2 linked regions of the Skermanella rosea genome follow. The protein of the gene in region 2 interacts with the protein of the main gene of each other region in a pairwise test. Links are inferred from orthologs where the notes say so. Each region holds a gene or a part of one and is shown on either strand. Other genes may lie near its edges.

What was found.
Region 1: the proteins of JL101_RS19430 (region 2) and mtgA interact in binary tests that used the Escherichia coli proteins (3 or more experiments, as listed by UniProt). The link is inferred for Skermanella rosea from one-to-one orthologs.

Annotation. Positions count from the first base shown.
Region 1 is NZ_CP086111.1:3,433,645-3,446,303, forward strand. Bases 3,774-6,691 are described here. They hold mtgA (monofunctional biosynthetic peptidoglycan transglycosylase), read left to right. Parts: upstream 3,774-4,836; coding sequence 4,837-5,547; downstream 5,548-6,691. Other genes in these bases: JL101_RS15955 (ATP-dependent DNA helicase), read right to left, coding at 3,774-4,725; JL101_RS15965 (ATP-grasp domain-containing protein), read left to right, coding at 5,622-5,891; JL101_RS15970 (hypothetical protein), read left to right, coding at 6,004-6,279; JL101_RS15975 (cytochrome P450), read right to left, coding at 6,293-6,691. Also shown: JL101_RS15945 (response regulator), read left to right, coding at 1-341; JL101_RS15950 (sensor histidine kinase), read left to right, coding at 274-1,944; more of JL101_RS15955, read right to left, coding at 1,921-3,773; more of JL101_RS15975, read right to left, coding at 6,692-7,720; JL101_RS15980 (hypothetical protein), read right to left, coding at 7,840-8,274; JL101_RS15985 (TetR/AcrR family transcriptional regulator), read right to left, coding at 8,347-8,967; JL101_RS15990 (MFS transporter), read left to right, coding at 9,053-10,345; JL101_RS15995 (MaoC family dehydratase), read left to right, coding at 10,400-10,873; JL101_RS16000 (SMP-30/gluconolactonase/LRE family protein), read left to right, coding at 10,929-11,801; JL101_RS16005 (fatty acid desaturase), read left to right, coding at 12,112-12,659. UniProt on the Escherichia coli protein: Peptidoglycan polymerase that catalyzes glycan chain elongation from lipid-linked precursors. May play a role in peptidoglycan assembly during cell division in collaboration with other cell division proteins.
Region 2 is NZ_CP086111.1:4,157,429-4,162,265, reverse strand. Bases 1,839-4,837 are described here. They hold JL101_RS19430 (peptidoglycan D,D-transpeptidase FtsI family protein), read right to left. Parts: upstream 4,213-4,837; coding sequence 2,464-4,212; downstream 1,839-2,463. Other genes in these bases: rsmH (16S rRNA (cytosine(1402)-N(4))-methyltransferase RsmH), read right to left, coding at 4,622-4,837; ftsL (cell division protein FtsL), read right to left, coding at 4,209-4,625; JL101_RS19435 (UDP-N-acetylmuramoyl-L-alanyl-D-glutamate--2,6-diaminopimelate ligase), read right to left, coding at 1,839-2,477. In the rest of the region: JL101_RS19440 (UDP-N-acetylmuramoylalanyl-D-glutamyl-2,6-diaminopimelate--D-alanyl-D-alanine ligase), read right to left, coding at 1-1,008; more of JL101_RS19435, read right to left, coding at 1,008-1,838. UniProt on the Escherichia coli protein: Essential cell division protein that catalyzes cross-linking of the peptidoglycan cell wall at the division septum. Required for localization of FtsN.

The sequences.
Region 1 (12,659 bases), 720 kb from region 2 along the record:
TCGTGGAGGACGAGCCGCTTGTGGCGCTGGAACTCCGGATCCTGGTCGAGGACATGGGGCACCGCGTGTGCGCGGTGGTGGACACCGAAGCCGATGCGGTGCGCCAGGCCGACGCGACGGCACCCGACCTGGTGATCGCCGACATCCAACTCCGGCAAGGCAACGGGGTCAATGCCATGGAGCGGATCGCCGAACGCCGCGACGTTCCGGTGATCTTCGTGTCCGGCAATCATGCCTTCACCCCCAACCCGCAGATTCGGACTGCCCGCTTCATTGCAAAACCCTTCCGCGTCGAGAGCCTCAGGCAAGCAGTCGCCGACCTTTGCCGCGGCGTGGCCTGAAACCGCGCGTCGCTGGCGGCTGATTCGTCCGGGCAGCACGGCGAGCACCATCCATCTCAGCATCTTCGCCCTGCTGGTGATCGTCACGGCCGCTTCGTGGCTGATCTACGACGCGCGGCGCAATCTGGTGCTCGAGGCCGAGCGGACGGCGGGCACCGCGGCCTTCTTCCTGGCCGACCATGCCACGCGGCTGTTCGAGGCATCCGACCTGGCGCTGCTGGAGGCGACCAACGCCGCCGAGGCGATGGACTGGGACCGTGTCGCCGGGGACGAGGAGCTGTGGGAGCGGCTGCGGGCCCTCAGCGACCGCTTCCCCTACATCGACCATATCTGGCTGAACGACAGCAGCGGCCAGCTGCGCATGAGCACGGTGGCCCTGCCGACGCCACCCAGTTCGGCGGGCGATCGCGACTTCTTCCGGGCGCACCAGGAACCCGGCAGCGGGCTGTTCGTGGGCGAACTGATCATCGGCCGGGTCACCGGGGAACCGACCTTCATGCTGAGCCGCCGGCTTTCGGCGGAGGACGGGACCCTCCGCGGCGTGGTCTCCCTGACCATCGATCTGACCTATTTCTCGACCTTCTACGGGTCCCTCGACCTCAGGCTGGAGCCGGTGATCAGCCTGGTGCGGGCGCTGGACGGATCGATCCTGACCCGAGTCCCGCTGGGCGAGCCGCAGCCACTGCCCACCCTGCCGATTCCGGCCGACGCCGGATCGGGGTCGAGCGGCCCGTCCTACCTCACCGACTGGCATACCCCCGTCCACGCCTTCCACAAGGCCGAGCGCCTGCCGCTCCATGTCAGCGTGGCGGTGCCGAACCGGAACATCACCCTGGAATGGGCGTCCCGGATCTGGGTCTACTGGGTGGTCGCCGGGGTCGCGGGAATGGCCTTGTGGCCGCTATCGGTCATGGCGGTGCGCCAGGCCCAGGCTGACCGGATCGCCAAGGAAACCCTGGAGCAGCGGGTGGAGGAACGGACCCGCCAGCTCACCGCGGCCAACGCGCAGCTGGAGACCCTGTTCCAGGAGGTCCATCACCGGGTCAAGAACAACCTCCAGGTCATCACCTCCCTGCTCCGGCTCCAGGCGGCGCGGTCCAGCGACGCGGAGACCCGGTCGTCGCTCCAGAAGAGCGTGGACCGCGTCCATGCCATGAGCCTGGTCCACCACCTGCTCTACAGTTCCAAGGAGCTGACCGACGTCGATTTCGCGACATACCTGGGCGAACTGGCGGCGAACCTGCAGAGCGCCTACGGGACCGAGAACCAGGTCCGCCTGGAGATCGATGTCGGCCGTTCCTGGTTCCCGCTGAACCGGGCGATCCCCTTGTGCCTGATCGTCAACGAGATGATGTCGAACGCGTTCAAGCATGCTTTCCCGCACGGCCGCGCCGGGACCCTGCGCATCCGGCTGCGCGAGGAGGAGGGTGCCTTCGAGCTGCTGATCGAGGACGACGGCGTCGGCCTGCCCGACGGCTTCGATCCGGCGGGTGGCAAGGGCCTGGGAATGCAGATCATCCGATCCCTGGCCGCCCAACTGGAGGGGGCCGTGACGTTCGGACCGTCCGAGGGCGGCGGCTCAGCCTTCCGGCTCACCTTCTGAGGGCGCCGGCGCAAGGAACTCGCGCGTCGCCCGGACCGCCTCGGCGAGGCCGACCCGGCGCAACTCGACGCCCTCCGGGAACGCCCCGGCCAGCCTGGACGGCATCATCGGGTCGAGCAGGACGAAGACCCCGGTGTCGTCGGCCCGGCGGACCAGCCGGCCGAACGCCTGCTTCAGCCGCAGGCGGGTGATCATGTCGTCGTAGCGCTTGGCGCCGAACGCCTCGCGGCGGGCCCGGTGGAGGATATCGGGGCGCGGCCAGGGCACCCGGTCGAACACGATCAGGCGGAGCGAGCGACCGGGGACGTCCACCCCGTCGCGCACCGCGTCGGTGCCCAGCAGGCAGGCCTGTTCCTCTCCCCGGAAGATGTCGATCAGGGTGGAGACGTCGAGCCCGTCCACATGCTGGCCGTAGAGCGGCAGGCCGGCCAGCTCCAGCGGTTCGGCGATGCGCTGGTACACGGCGCGCAACCGGCTGATCGCGGTGAACAGCCCGAGCGCCCCGCCGCCGGCCGCGAGGAACAGTTCGCGGTAGGCGGCGGCCACCTGGACAAGATCGTCCTTGCGGACATCGTTGACCACCATCACCCGGGTTCGCGCCGGGTAATCGAACGGCGAGGGCACGCTTGCCCGCAACGCCGGCCAAGCCATGTGGACGGCGCCGGTGCGGACGGAGGCCGCCAGCCAGTCCTGCTCCACGTCCCCCGTGCCGTCGGTCAGGGTGGCCGAGGTCACCACCATGCCATGGGCCTGGGCGCCCACGGTGGCGACGAACGGAATCGTGGGATCGACGTAATGCCGGTACATGCCGACATCCAGGTCGCGGCCGTCCTGCCGCTCGATCCCGAACCAGTCGACGAAGCCGGTCGGGGTCGGCTTGCCGATGCTGCGGAGCATGTCGCGCCAGCCCTTGAGGGTGACGCTGCCGCGCCGCTGGAGGCTGCGGCAGACGGCCTCGATCCGCCGGCGGGTGTCGCTGTCCAGCTCGGCCGCCTCGGTGTCGAGCCGGGCCGCCAGGCGCTTGCCCAATTCCTCCAGCGGCTCCTGGAGGCGGCCGAGGGCCTTCTCGAGCTCGACGGCGGATTCCGTCAGGCCGTCCACCGGGTCGGCGGTCTCGGTCTCCAGGCTGTAGAAGCTGTCGCGGCCATGGGCGCGGGCATGGACCTGCCGCCGGACCATCAGCAGGAACGCCTCGGCGGCGCCGGTCCCCATCCCATCGGTCAGGCGGTTCGACCAGCCCTCCCCGGGCAGCGCGCGGGCGGCCATGACCACGTCGTCGACCAGGGCGGCGCTGTCCTCGTCGGCGGCGACGAGATCCTCGACCCGCCGCTTGAGGCCGCGCGCCCGGCTGCTCCGCCCGCCCTCGGCACCCAGCAGCCAGCGGCGAAGCTCGGCGGTCTCCTGCGCGGTCAGGTGGCCGGCGAAGGCGCTGTCGGCGGCGTCGAAGACATGGTGCCCCTCGTCGAAGACGTAGCGGGTCGGGGCCGTCGTGTCCTCCCCTCCCAAGGCCGCCTGGATCATCACCAGCGCGTGGTTCGCGATCACGATGTCAGCCTTGCGGGCGCGGCGGATCGTGTTCTCGATGAAGCATTTGCGGTAGTGCTGGCAGGCCGAGTAGATGCATTCCCCGCGGCGGTCGGCCAGCGTCACGGTGCGGGCCCGGCCGACCAGGTCGGGCAGCCAGCCGGGGAAGTCGCCGCCCTGCATGTCGCCGTCCCGGGTGGCGGCGACCCAGCGGACCATCAGGCCCAGGGCCGTCGCGTAGGCGGGCAGCGACGGCAAGGTGGCGACCGCCTCCTCCAGGTTCAGCAGGCACAGGTAGTTCTCCCGGCCCTTGCGCAGCACGACCTTGCGCGCCTTGACTGCCGGGTCGCGGTGCAGCCGGTCCAGCTCCCCGTCGATCTGGTGCTGCAGGTTCCGGGTGTAGGTGGAGATCCAGACGGGGCCGCGGTTGATCTCCGCCCACAGGCTGGCGGGCGCCAGATAGCCCAGGGTCTTGCCGACGCCCGTGCCGGCTTCGGCCAGGACGAGGTTGGGCGTCCCGGGATAGTTGCGCGGGGTGAAGGCGGTGCTGACCGCGCTGGCGTAGTCGGACTGCTGCGGGCGCGGCTCGGCCGCCTTGCCGCGGATGCCGGCCTGGAGCAGGTCGGCGAGACGGCGGCGGGCGTCGTTGGCATGGACGGTGGCCTGGCCGGGCGGCGGTTCGGGAGCCCCCTCCTCCCATTCCGGCAGCCGCTTCCAGACCTGGAACGCGCCGAGGGCGCGGCGACCCGGCGGGCCGTTGGGAGCGCCCAGCGCCGACAGCACGAAAGGCGCCCAACCCCAGGCGTAGCCCTGCGCACCCGCTCCCATGTACCAGGCTATGGCGACCGGGTCGGACTTCTCCTCCCGGTCGGGATCGGTCAGGTCGGTCAGGAGCTGGCGGGTGGCGCGGATCAGGGTCAGGGCGTCATCCTCCGCGCCGTCGGGCCTGGGCAGGCCCAGCGCTTCGGCGAGGCCGCGCGGGGTCGGGACGACAAAGCGGGCGGGATGGACGAAGGCGAACAGTTCCAGCAGGTCGAGCGCCGCGAAGCGGTCGGCGTTCAGCCGGCGCCCCAGCGCGCGGGCGTGGCAGACCAGCAGCGTTTCCCGCTGGAGCCGGCGCCGCGCCTCGTCCAGGTCGATCGTATCGACCTCTCCGTCGGCGGTCAGCCAGACGGCCCGACGCGCCCCGGCGACCAGCGCGGGCACGTCGGGCAACAGCAGGCGCCGCGGCGGCGCGGGGGATTGAACGATGTCCATCACGGCCGCAGTATAGAAGCCTGGACGCCGCGGCGCGAGCGGAACAGGCCGAGGTTGCCTCCCCCTTCAGGGTGGTTATGATGGCCGCCCCGTCCCCAGGCCGCAGGTCCCATGTCCGTCCTCCAGCGAGTTTCCACCGCCCTGCCCCGGCGGCGCGTCCTTCCGGCCGTGCTGGCGATCGGGCTGGGCGTCGCCGCGGTCACGGTCGGCTGGGTCGTGCTGTACCGGGCGGTGCCGCCGCCCGGCACGCCGCTGATGCTGATCCGGGCGTTCGGCGGTGCCGGGATCGAGAAGGACTGGGTCGGCCTCGAAAGCCTGTCCGGCGCCCTGCCCCGGGCGGTGATCGCGTCCGAGGACAGCCTGTTCTGCAGCCATGCCGGCTTCGATTGGGACTCGCTGCGCCAGGCATGGCAGGGAAACCTGGCCGGCCGGTCGCTGAGGGGCGGCAGCACGATCACCATGCAGACCGCCAAGAACGCCTATCTCTGGCAGGACCGGACCTACCTGCGGAAAGGGCTGGAGGCCTGGTTCACGCTGTGGATCGAGCTGGTCTGGCCGAAGGCGCGGATCATGGAGGTCTACCTGAACATCATCGAGTGGGGCGACGGCATATACGGCGCAGAGGCGGCCGCCCGCGCCTATTTCGGCAAGCCGGCATCGGCCCTGACCCGTCGGGAGGCCGCGCTCATGGCGGCGGTGCTGCCCAATCCGCTGCGCTGGTCGCCCGCCAAGCCGACCCGCTACATCGCCGGCCGCGCCAACGTGATCCAGCAGCGCATGGCGATCGTGGAACGGGACGGGCTGGACGATTGCATCGGCTGACCGGCGGGACGAGGGAAACCCTTCCGCGTTCCTTCTGTTGAGATGGGAGATCCATCAACGAAAGGGACCGGACCATGTCGGAAACGACGACCGACCACGACAAGATCCGCAAATGGGCCGAGCAGCACGGCGGCAAGCCGGCGGTGGTGAAATCGACCCACGGCCAGGGCGGCGTCGGGATCATCCGGATCGAGTTCCCCGACGCTCCCAACTCGAAGAACGACAGCCTGGAGGAAATCTCCTGGGAAGAATTCTTCAAGCAGTTCGAGGACCACAAGCTGGCCATGGTGTTCGAGCAGAAGAGCAACTTCAACAAGATCATCAGCCGGGATTCGGCGAAGTAGCACCAGCGGCCCGGAAGCCGGCACCCTCCTCGGGATAACGTACCATCGGAAGCTTTCGGGACAGCGGGCATTCGAGACAAAATCGGTCCCCTGTCACCACCGGGTGGACCCTATGGAGCGTTCGGCTTCCGAGGACCTCATTCGCACCGTGGTCTGCGCCTATGCCCGTGCGAAGAGCATGCTGCCCCATCCCGACGCCGGGTATCGGGCCGCCATAGAGATACTCCTGAAACACAACCGAAGATTGACACCAGAGGAAGCCGCCGACCGTCTCATAGCGATGCTGTGCTATGCGGCGGAAGAGCGGCCCGAATGGCTCCAGGTCGAGCAACCGGTGGCCGGCGCCTTCCTAAGCCGGCCCCCGAGCGACCGGATCGCGGATCCATGACTTTCCGCGTCGCCTAACCGGTCCGCCGGACCAGATCGAACCGGGCCGCACGATCCGGCTGGGTCGTGATGACGGCGGTCGGCAGGACGGGAGGATGGTGGTCGGGCAATCCGATCCTGAAGGCCGTCGCCATGGCTGCGACGACCAGGACGGCCTCGGTCAGGGCGAACTGGGCGCCGATGCAGACGCGGGGGCCCACGCCGAACGGGAGATAGGCGAACCGGTCGGGCGGAGCGGCGTCGGGCAGGAAACGGGCGGGGTCGAAGACGTCCGGATCCCGCCACAGCTTCCGATGCCGATGGAGGATCCAGGGAGCCACCATGACAAGGTCCCGGGGGCGCACCGGCACGCCGCCCACGAGATCCTCGCCGATCGCCTCCCGGACGAGGACGAAGGCCGGGGGGTAGAGGCGGAGCGCTTCCTGGACGACGGCCCTGGTCAGGACGAGGCCGGGCAGCGCCAGGGCGGCCCCGTCGCGAGAAAGGTCGATGCCCGCCGCCTCGCGGGCGACGCCCTCCTGGATGTCCGGCGCCAGCGCCAGCAGGTACAGCGACCAGAAGATCGCGAGTGCCGTCGTCTCGTGGCCGGCGACGATCATCGTGGCGACCTGGTCGCGCAGTTCGTCGGCCGGGATTTCGGCGCCGGTCTCGGGATCGCGGGCGGCGCGCAGGAGATCGAACAGGTCGCGGGGCGTGTCGGCGGAGCGGGCGGCGCCCCGGAACCGCTCCGCCATGATGGTTTCGATCAGCCCCATCCATTCGGCCTGGAAGCGCCTCCGGGCGAGGTCGTGCAGATTGGGCACTGCGGCCGGAAGCAGGAAATCGAGCAGGTAGGGCCGTCCCAGCCGCTCCGCGTAATGCGCGATCAGCCGGCGCATCCCGGCACCGTGGGCCGACATCTCCACCGAGAACATCGACCGGCCGGCGATATCGAGCGCGAGGTGCTGGCAGAAGGAGACCAGTTCGACAGGGCCCTCCTCGGCGCGGGCCGCGATGCCGGCGACCGCCTCCCGGGTCGCGTCGGCGATGTGGCGGGCCAGCACCGGGATCGCGCGCGGCGTGAAGGCCGGCGCCAGGGTCTGCCGCTGGTGGCGCCAGAGCTTGCCCTCGGTGAGAAACAGGCCGTCCCCCATCAGCGGCCGGATGATGCGGATCGATGCCGGCGTCCGCCGGTAATTCGCATGGTTATCGACCAGCACATGGCGGATGCCGTCCGGGTCGTTCACGAGAACCCGGCCCCGCCAGAGGAAGGACGAGGGAACCACGTCCCGCTCGTAGGCCTGCCGGGACCAGGCGGTCAGCGCATTCGTACGGAAGGCCTTGAGCTGCCTGTACCAGGGCAACGGCGCAGCCGCCGGTTCCAGGCGGGGCGGAACCACTCCGGCCGGAGTTCGGTCGAGGGGGGTGGAAGCCTTGGGATCGGGTGAGATCGACGCTGTCATCGGTCGCGACCGCGTTCTGATGCCGGGGCCCTACGGTACCTCATTCACGGCGGCCGAGGTGATATCTTCGGTAAACCGCCCGGACGGCAGAGGGGCGGATCCCGCCTCGGGGGCTGGCGTCACTCGGAAACCGATGCCGGGATGCGGCAGCTGAATTCGCGGCCGTGCAGCGTGCGGTACAGGGCCCGCAGCTTCTGCCGGTCGGCGTCGCGCAGGCAGCCGCGCATCAGGTCGTCGTGGAGCTGGACGGCCTGGGTGCGGTTGAGGCCGTGTCCCTTGGACAGCAGGACGGCGAGGAGAAGGGAGGCGTCGGCGTCGGTCCGGGCCTGGCGCTGGTCCGCGGCGGCCATGGCGCGCCGCAGGTCGGCGATGGCGTCTTCCTTCCCGCTGATCCTGCCGGAGGGATCGGCGTTGCGGACCTGGAGCGGAGAAGGCCGGCCGCTGATGCCGAGGCGTTCCGCGGCGACCAGGGCGGTTTCATGCCGCGGCGCGCCGCCGGTGCGGCTCCGGCGGCGGGACAGCAGGTTGGACAGGTGGTCAAACAGGCCAGCCATCCAAACTCGTCACCCTCCCACCGACGCGGTTCGCGCACCCGAAGGAGTGCGTCGGAGGTAGTTACGCCATCTTCATTTATTTATAGTTAAGGGGCCGCAGGCGGCGTCCACCAGCGCCTCGGCCGCCGCCGCGGCGGCCTGGCCGACGCCGTCGGCGCCCAGCGTCTGGCCGCTGGTATAGGCCCCGTCCATCACGAGCAGGAGCTGGTCGGCCAGCAGGCCGGGGTCGGCGGCGCCGACGGCGCTCGCCAGGCCGCGCAGACGTTCCCTGAGTTCGCGCTTGTTCGCCCGGGCCACGGCGTGGCCGGGATGGTCCGGCTCGGGGAATTCGACCGCGGTGTTGATGAACGGGCAGCCGCGGTATCCCGGCGACGTCGTGCGCTTGCCGAGCGCCGTGAACAGCGCGCGGATCTGCGCCCTTGGATCGTCCGGATGACGCGCGGTCACGCGGTCCCACCAGTCCCAGTAAACGCGATCGAAATCCTCCAGGAAGGCCGCGACCAGCTCGTCCTTGCCGGAGAAGTTGCGGTAGAGGCTCATCTTCGCGACGCCGGAATGGGCGATCACGGCGTCCACGCCGACCGCCCGGATGCCGTCGCGGTAGAACAGTTCGGCCGCCGCCTTAAGGATGCGCGCCCGGGCCGACTTGCCCGATCCGTCCGGGGCCGGCTCGTCCTGGATGGGTTCCTGCATGGGTGCTCGTCCAATCAAATCCGTTGACAGATGATACAGGACGGTCTCTATCATCGCAACAGTTTCTCCCACCGGAGCCATCCCGATGTCCCTCCTGAGTTCCCGGCTGGCACGCGGACGCATCCACTACGGATGGTATGTCGCGGGCATCACCTTCGTAACGCTGCTGGTCGCGGCGGGCATCCGGTCGATGCCGAGCATCCTGATCGTCCCCGTCGAGCAGGAGTTCGGGTGGTCCAGGGCGACCATCTCGTTCGCGGTCGCGATCAACCTGGTCCTTTACGGCCTGATGGGACCGTTCGCGGCGGCCCTGATGGACCGGTTGGGCATCCGGACCACGATCGTCACCTCGCTCCTGCTGGTGGCTTCCGGAATCGCGCTGACCCCGCTGATGACCGCTCCTTGGCAGCTGGTGCTGCTGTGGGGCGTGGTGGTCGGAACGGGGACCGGCATGACGGCGCTGGTGCTCGGCGCCACGGTGGTGAACCGCTGGTTCGGCGAGCGGCGCGGGCTGGTCATGGGCCTGCTGACCGCCAGCACCGCGACCGGGCAACTGCTGTTCCTGCCGCTGCTGGCGATGATCGTGCAGGAAGTCGGCTGGCGCACGGCGGTGATCGGCGTCGGCGCGGTGGCGCTGGCCGTCATCCCGGCGGTCCTGCTGCTGATGCGGGAACGGCCGCGCGACGTCGGGCTGGCGCCCTTCGGCCGGACGGAGATGGAGGCGCCCCCTCCGCCCAGCATGGGCAACCCGTTCGGCCATGCGCTGGGCGCGCTGGCCGAGGGAGTGCGGTCCCGGGATTTCTGGCTGCTGTTCGGCACCTTCTTCATCTGCGGGCTGAGCACGAACGGCCTGATCGGCACCCACCTGATCGCCGCCTGCATCGACGCCGGCATCCCGGAGCTCCGGGCGGCGGGGCTGCTCGCGATGATGGGCATCTTCGACCTGGTCGGGACGACGCTGAGCGGCTGGCTGTCGGACCGCTACGACAACCGCTACCTGCTGGCCTGGTATTATGCGCTGCGCGGCCTGTCGCTGCTGTGGCTGCCCTTCGCCCTGGACCTGTCCTTCCTCGGCCTGTCGCTGTTCGCCGTCTTCTACGGCCTGGACTGGATCGCGACGGTTCCGCCGACGGTCCGCCTCGCCACCAACGCCTTCGGGCGGGACAAGGCGCCGATGATGTTCGGCTGGATCTTCACAGGGCACCAGATCGGTGCCGCGGTCGCCGCCTTCGGAGCCGGCGCCATGCGGACCGTGATGGACGGCTACCTGGAGGCTTTCCTGCTAGCCGGGCTCGCCTGCCTGCTGGCCGCCGGAATGTCGCTGATGATCGGCCGGGCGCCCGCGGCGCCGGCCCGGGTCGTCCAGGAGGCGGCCTGACGGCGACTGCCCCCCGATACAACGCAACCCCTGGGATGCAGAAGGAGCCTGACGATGCGCACGCTGGATGACCTGACGGTGGGTGACCGGTTCGCCGGCGGCCCGCTGGCCGTGACCGAAGCTGACATTCTCGAGTTCGCCGGCCGGTACGACCCGCAGCCTTTCCACCTCGACCCCGTCGCCGCCAGGGAAACCCTGTTCGGCGGCCTGGCGGCGAGCGGCTGGCACACGGCGGCACTCACCATGAGGATGATCATAGACGGCGAGGGGGAACTCGCGGGAGGTTTCGTCGGACTGGGCGTCGAGGAACTGGCGTGGCCGCAGCCGGTCCGTCCGGGCGATGTCCTGCGGATCGAGAGCGAAGTGCTGGGGATCACCCCCTCGGCCTCGCGGCCGGACCGCGGAACGGTACGGATGCGCACCCTGACCTATAACCACAAGGACGAGGTGGTCCAGCGATTCACGGCCGTCCTCCTGGTGCCGCGGCGCACCGGGTTGCCAGGAGAACGTCAGGTTGGTAATGGTTAATATATCGATATAAGGAATGGTCGGGTCTGGTGCCCGCCCCAGGGGGAGCTTGCGCATGGACATCGAACGGATCGTCGCGGAACCGGCAAAACTGGGCGAAGGCCCGATCTGGTCGGTCGCCGAGCAGAAGCTCTACTGGGTCGACATCGACGGACGCGCCCTGCACCGCTTCGATCCCTCTTCCGACCGAGACGAGAGCTGGCCGATGCCGGAGGAGATCGGCTGCATCGCGACCCGCCGGGATCACCGCATGCTGCTGGCACTGCGCAACGGGTTCGCCAACTTCGATCCCAGGACCGGGGACCTGGTCCGTCTGCTCGATCCGGAATCCGACAAGCCCGACAACCGCTTCAACGACGGCACGACCGACAGCAGGGGTCGCTTCTGGGCCGGCACCATGCGCATGGGAACCCCGGGCGAGCACCCGGAAGGCGCCTTCTACCGTCTCGATGCGGATCTCGGATGCCATAGGATGATCGACGGATTCTGGACGACGAACGGCCTCGCTTTCAGCCCGGACGGGCGGACACTGTACATGTCGGACAGCAACGCCAAGGTTCGAACCATCTGGGCCTTCGACTATGATCCGGACGCCGGCGTGCCCTCCAACCGCCGCGTCTTCGTCGATACCAGGGACATGGCGGGCCGGCCCGACGGCGGCGCCTGCGATGCCGACGGCTGCTACTGGATGGCCGGGATCGGCGGCGGCGAACTGGTCCGCTTCACGCCCGCGGGCGCGATCGACCGCACCATAAAGGTGCCCTGCCGCACGCCGACCAAGATCGCGTTCGGCGGGCGCGGACTGGACGTCATCTACGTGACGTCGCTCCAAAAGGCCGGTGAGGAGCCCGACCCGCTGGCCGGCTGCCTGTTCGCGATCACCGGAACCGGCGTCACCGGCGTGGAAGTTCCGCCGTTTGCCGGTTGAAAGTAATTTTCGGATAATTCGAAAATAGATTCAAAACAGGATCATTGCGACAATCGCCAGGAACTACACCCGCCTTAAACAGAACAGATCGGATACAATAACAACAAAAACTGAGTTTTTTATAAGGCTAATATAGCCTTTCAACCATTTCGTAGATTATCTGTAGCAATAGGACCCAACCCAAAGGAGATAAGGGATGTCCATTGCTACGTTCGAACGCAATATTTCCGTCAAAAATGATTCATCGGAAGGATTCGCCGATGCTCTTCCCGCCTCGGCGAACGACATACGGGCCGGAATGCACAGGCGGTTGCCGGCTTTCCTGCAGCCCTTCCTGACATGGCTGACCGCCCGTCCCGCGCCGGGCGAGGAGGCGCGGCCCAATACGGCCATGTTCCACGTGGTGACCGCCTTCGGCACCCTCGGTGCCGGCGTGGTGCTCAGCTTCCTGGCGCTGCACCTCTCCGGCTTCTGGCTGGCCGCCCTGCCCTTCCTCCTGATCCTGTCGGCATCCGGCATGGGCAAGCTGCAGGCCGTCGTCTTCCATCACTGCGCCCATGGCACGGTGTTCCGGAAAAGGGAAACGAACCGCCTGGTCGGGGAAACCATCTCGATCCTGCTGCTGATGAAGCATTTCGACGTGTACCAGCATGAGCACATGCTGCATCACAGCCCCAACAAGCTGCTGACCCACGAGGACGAGTTCACCCAGTTCGTCATGAACCTGGCCGGACTGCGGCCCGGCCTGCCGAAGCCGGTGCTGTGGCGCCGGGTGATCGTCAGCTTCGTGTCGCCCTTCTTCCACCTGCGATTCCTGCTGGCGCGGGTCTCGTCCTGCCTGCTCTCCCACTCGACGGC
Region 2 (4,837 bases):
CCGCACGCGCCGGCGGGCACCCCGTCCCTTGATCGGCTTCAGCGTCGCCATGGCCCGCGCCGCCGCGGCGACGTCGCCGCCCAGCGCGCGGACCGCCAGCAGCACGGCCAGGCTGTTCATCACGTGGTGGCGGCCGGGAAGCGCCAGGCAGTATTGCAGCGCCTCGCCCTTGATCACCGCGTTGACCGCGCTGCAGGTCGCATGGATCGAGCAGTCGGTCAGGCGTGCCGCGGCGTCCTCGGCCTTGCCGAAGCCCAGGATGCGCGACAGCCCGCGGGTCCGGGCCGCGGCGACCAGCCGGGCATAGTGCGGGTTGTCGCGGTTCAGGACCACGGCGCCGTTGGGCGCCATGCCTTCGAAGATCTCCGCCTTGGCGTCGGCGATCGCCTCGACCGAGGGGAAGTGCTCCAGGTGGACCGCCTCGACGGTGGTGATCACCGCGACGTCGGGGCGGACCTGGCGGGACAGCGGGCCGATCTCGCCGGCATGGTTCATGCCCAACTCGAACACGGCGTAGGTGCAGTCCGGCGGCATGCGCGCCAGGCTCAGCGGCACGCCCCAATGGTTGTTCAGGCTCCCTGCCGTGGCGAAGGTCGGCGCCAGCGCGGACAGGCAGGTGCCCAGCGCCTCCTTGGTGCTGGTCTTGCCGACCGACCCGGTCACCGCGACGATCTTCGCGCCGGTGCGCAGCCGCGCCACCGAGCCCAGGTCCTGGAGGGCGGCGAAGGTGTCCTCGACCATGACCAGCGGAGCATCCGGCCCGACGCCGTCCGGCCGGTGCGACACCAGGGCGGCGGTCGCGCCGGCCGCCAGGGCCTGCGCCACGTATCCGTGGCCGTCGAAGTTCGGGCCCTTCAGCGCGATGAACAGGTCGCCCGGCTGGATCGTGCGGCTGTCGATCGACACGCCGGTCGCCTGCCAGTCCAGGGCATCGGCGGAGCCGTGCAGGGTGCCGTTGGTCGCCGCCGCGACATCGTCGGCGGTCCAGAGAACGGTGGGGCGGGCCATCAGACCAGAGCCTCCCGCAGGGCGGCGCGCGCCTCGTCGGCATCGTCGAACGGCCGTACCACGGTGCCGACTGTCTGGCCCTGCTCGTGACCCTTGCCGGCGATCACCAGCACGTCGCCCTCGGCCAGGTCCCTGACAGCGGCGCGGATCGCCGCGGCGCGGTCGCCGATCTCCTCGGCGGCCGGGCAGCCCACCATGACCTCGCGCCGGATCGCCTCCGCCGCTTCGGTCCTGGGGTTGTCGTCGGTCACGATGACCCGGTCGGCCAGCCGGTCGGCCAACTCGCCCATGACCGGCCGCTTGCCCCGGTCGCGGTCGCCGCCGCAGCCGAACACCACCACCAGCCGCTTCGCCGCATGGGGGCGCAATGCCCGCAGCACCGTCTCCAGCGCGTCGGGCGTATGGGCATAGTCCACGTAGATCGGGGCGCCCGAGGGGTGGTGGGCGACCAGCTCCAGCCGGCCGCGGACGCCGCCAAGCCGTTCGAGCGCGGCCGCCGCCTCGTCCGGGTCGGCGCCGGTGCCGATCGCCATGCCCAGCGCGCACAGCGCGTTCATGCACTGGAAGCGCCCGGCCAGCGGAAGGTCGATGTCGTGGTCCCGGCCGAGCACGGTCAGCTTCAGCCGCTGTCCGTGGGGCAGGGGGATCAGGTCGTGCAAGACAAGCTCCTTCGCCTGTGTGCCATAGCCGATCAGGCGATGACCACGCCGCGAACACAGCTCTGACAGAGGGGTGAACTCGGGCGCGTCCGCGTTCAGCACCGTCGTCCCGCCGGGGGGCAGGACGCGGTCGAACAGCATCGACTTCGCCGCGAGGTAAGCCTCCATACTGCCGTGGTAATCCAGGTGGTCGCGTGACAAATTTGTGAAACCTGCGGTTTCGATGGTCACGCCGTCCAGGCGGTACTGGTCGAGTCCGTGGCTCGACGCCTCCATAGCGAGATGGTCGATCCCGGCGTCGGCAAGCTCGGCGAGCGCCTGGTGCAGGGAAACCGTGTCCGGCGTGGTCAGCGAACCGTAGCGCTCCAGCCCTGGCGCCGTGATGCCCAGGGTACCCAGGCTGGCCGCCCGGTGGCCGAGCAGGGACCAGAGCTGGCGGGCGAACTGCACGGTCGAGGTCTTGCCGTTGGTGCCGGTCACCGCCGCGACGTGGGCCGGCTGCCGCCCGTAGAAGCGGGCCGCCATCAGCGCCAGCCGGCGCCGGGGGTTCTCGTCCTCGATCACGGCGACGCCGTCGGGCGCCCCGTCCGGCAGCACCGTGCCGGCCGGGCCCAGGACCGCCACCGCGCCGCGCGCCACCGCGTCGGCCACGAAGGCTCGCCCGTCGGCCTTGCTTCCCGGCAGCGCCGCGAACAGGAAACCCGGCTTGACCGCGCGCGAATCGCTCGTCAGGCCCGCGATCAGGGGATCGCGGGCCTGGAGCGGCGCGGCCGGGGTGGTGTCGGAGGAGGCGAGGTCAGTAAGACGCAAGGGTGCTTCCCCGGGGGTTGAGATGGATTTCCGTTGCCGTGCGGATGTCGGGCCGGTTCTCGTCGATCGGGCTGATGCCCATCAGCGGACCCATTTGCTGGATGATCCTGCCGGCCAGCGGTGCCGCGACCCAGCCGCCGGTGGCGTAGCCGTAGGTGCGCTTGTTGCCCTTCGGCTCGTCGACCATGGCCATCACCAGATAGCGGGGATCCTGGATCGGGAAGGCGCCGATGAACGACGACAACAAGGCCTTCTTCGCATAGCCACGCCCACTGGTCTTCTCCGCGGTGCCCGTCTTGCCGCCGACCACGTAGCCGGGGGCGGCCGCTCCGGTCGCCGTGCCCTGGGTCACGACCAGGCGCATCAGCCGGCGGATTTGGTCCGAGGTTTGTGGCGAAATTACGCGTTCCGCGGGTATCGGGTCGCCGGGGTTCCGCTTCAGAAGGGTCGGCGGGTGCAGCAGGCCGCCGTTGACCGAGGCTGCGGTGGCCGAGGCCATCTGGATCGGGCTGACGGACAGGCCATGGCCGAAGGAGATCGTCATGGTGCTGGCTTCGCGCCAGGGATTGGGCACCATCGGCGCTCCGACCTCGGGAATCTCGATCGGCGACCGCTTGAGCAGGCCGAGCTTGTCCATCAGCGCGCGCTGGGCCGGCGTGCCGACCTCCATCGCCATCCGGACGGAGCCGATGTTGGACGAGTACATGAAGACTTCGGGGACGGTCAGCCAGCGGTTCTTGCCGTGGTAGTCGCTGATCGTGAACCGCCCGACCCGCACCGACTTGGTCGCATCGAAGCTGTCGCCCATGCGGATCTTGCCCGACTCCAGGGCGAGGGCCGAATTGAAGATCTTGAACGTCGAGCCCATCTCGTACACGCCGAGAGTGTTGCGGTTGAAACGCGCGTTCTCGTCGTTGGTCGGGGCGTGGGGGTCGAAGTCCGGCAGCGAGACCATCGCCAGGACCTCGCCGGTCTTGACGTCCATGATCATCCCGGCGCCGCCCAGGGCCTGGAACTCGTCCACGGCGCTCTGGAGCTCGCGCTTGACCAGGTGCTGAAGGCGGACATCGAGGGAGAGCTGGACCGGCTCGCTCGACGACCTCAGGCGGCTGTCGAACGACTGCTCGATCCCCATCAGGCCGTTGTTGTCGACGCCGGTGAAGCCCACGACATGGGCGGTCAGGTTGGCGTTCGGATAAACCCGTCGCTCCTCGCGCTGGAAGTAGAGGCCGGGGATGCCGAGCCGGTTGACCTCGTAGTGCTCGCGCGGCGACAGGTTCCGCCGGATCCAGACGAACCGCTTGTCGCTCTTCAGCTTGGCCAGGGTGTCCTGGTAGTCCAGGTCGGTCAGCACCGAGGTCAGCTTCTGCGTCGCCTCCAGCGGGTTGATCACCAGCTTGGGGTCGGCGTGCAGCGACGCGGTCGCCAGCGAGCTCGCCAGCAGCACGCCGTTGCGGTCCACGATGTCGGCGCGGCTGGCCGGGATGGCGTGGGCGGAAGCGGCCTGCGCCAGCCCCGTGTCACCCCCTTGGCTCATCACGGTGGCGTCGACCAGCTTGACGCCGACCGCGCCGAAGGCGAGCGCGAAGACCGCGACGGTCACCATCAGCCGGCTGCGCGCCTGGTCCAGCGCCTGAGCGGCTCGGCTCCCGGTGCGCCGCTCGGCGGCGCGGGGAGCCGGCGCCGCTTCCGGGCGGTCCGTGTGCCAGTGGCGTGACGCGTGGATGTCGGTCATTGCGTCACCTTGTAGGTGGCGAGCACCACGGAGCCGGCCGGCACGCCGCTGCCGCCCGGCTTGCGCGACGGCATCGGCACCGTCGTCCCGGCGACCAGGGCGGAACCCGCTGGCGCGTTGGGATCGGCCGGATGCAGCCGCGCCGGGATGCTCTCGACCGAAGCGATCATCTGCCCGGCGGCGGTCGGGCCGAGCACCAGGTGCCGGCGCGCCATTTCCTCGATCCGGGTCGGATCGTTCATGTAGCTCCACTCGGCCTTCAGGATCTGGATGGCTTCCTGCTCATGGATGATCGCGCGGTTCAACCCGGCCAGATCCTCGCCGAGCGCCTGCACCCGGTAGCTCGTGTGGAACAATGCCCCGCTCGCCAGGCCCGCCAGACCGAGCCAGATCACCGTGGACTTGCTGATCATGCTGCCTCCTCGAAGGCCGGTGCCTTCGTGCGTTCGGCCGCGCGCAGCCGGGCTGACCGGGCGCGGGGATTGTTGACGAGTTCCGTGTCGCCGGGGGTCACCGGCTTGCGGGAGATCAGGCGGAACGTCGGCGCCGCTTCGGCCGTCCGTTCCACCGGTGCGTGACGCGACGGGGCCGGGCTGTTGCCCGACCGGCGCCGCAGGAATTCCTT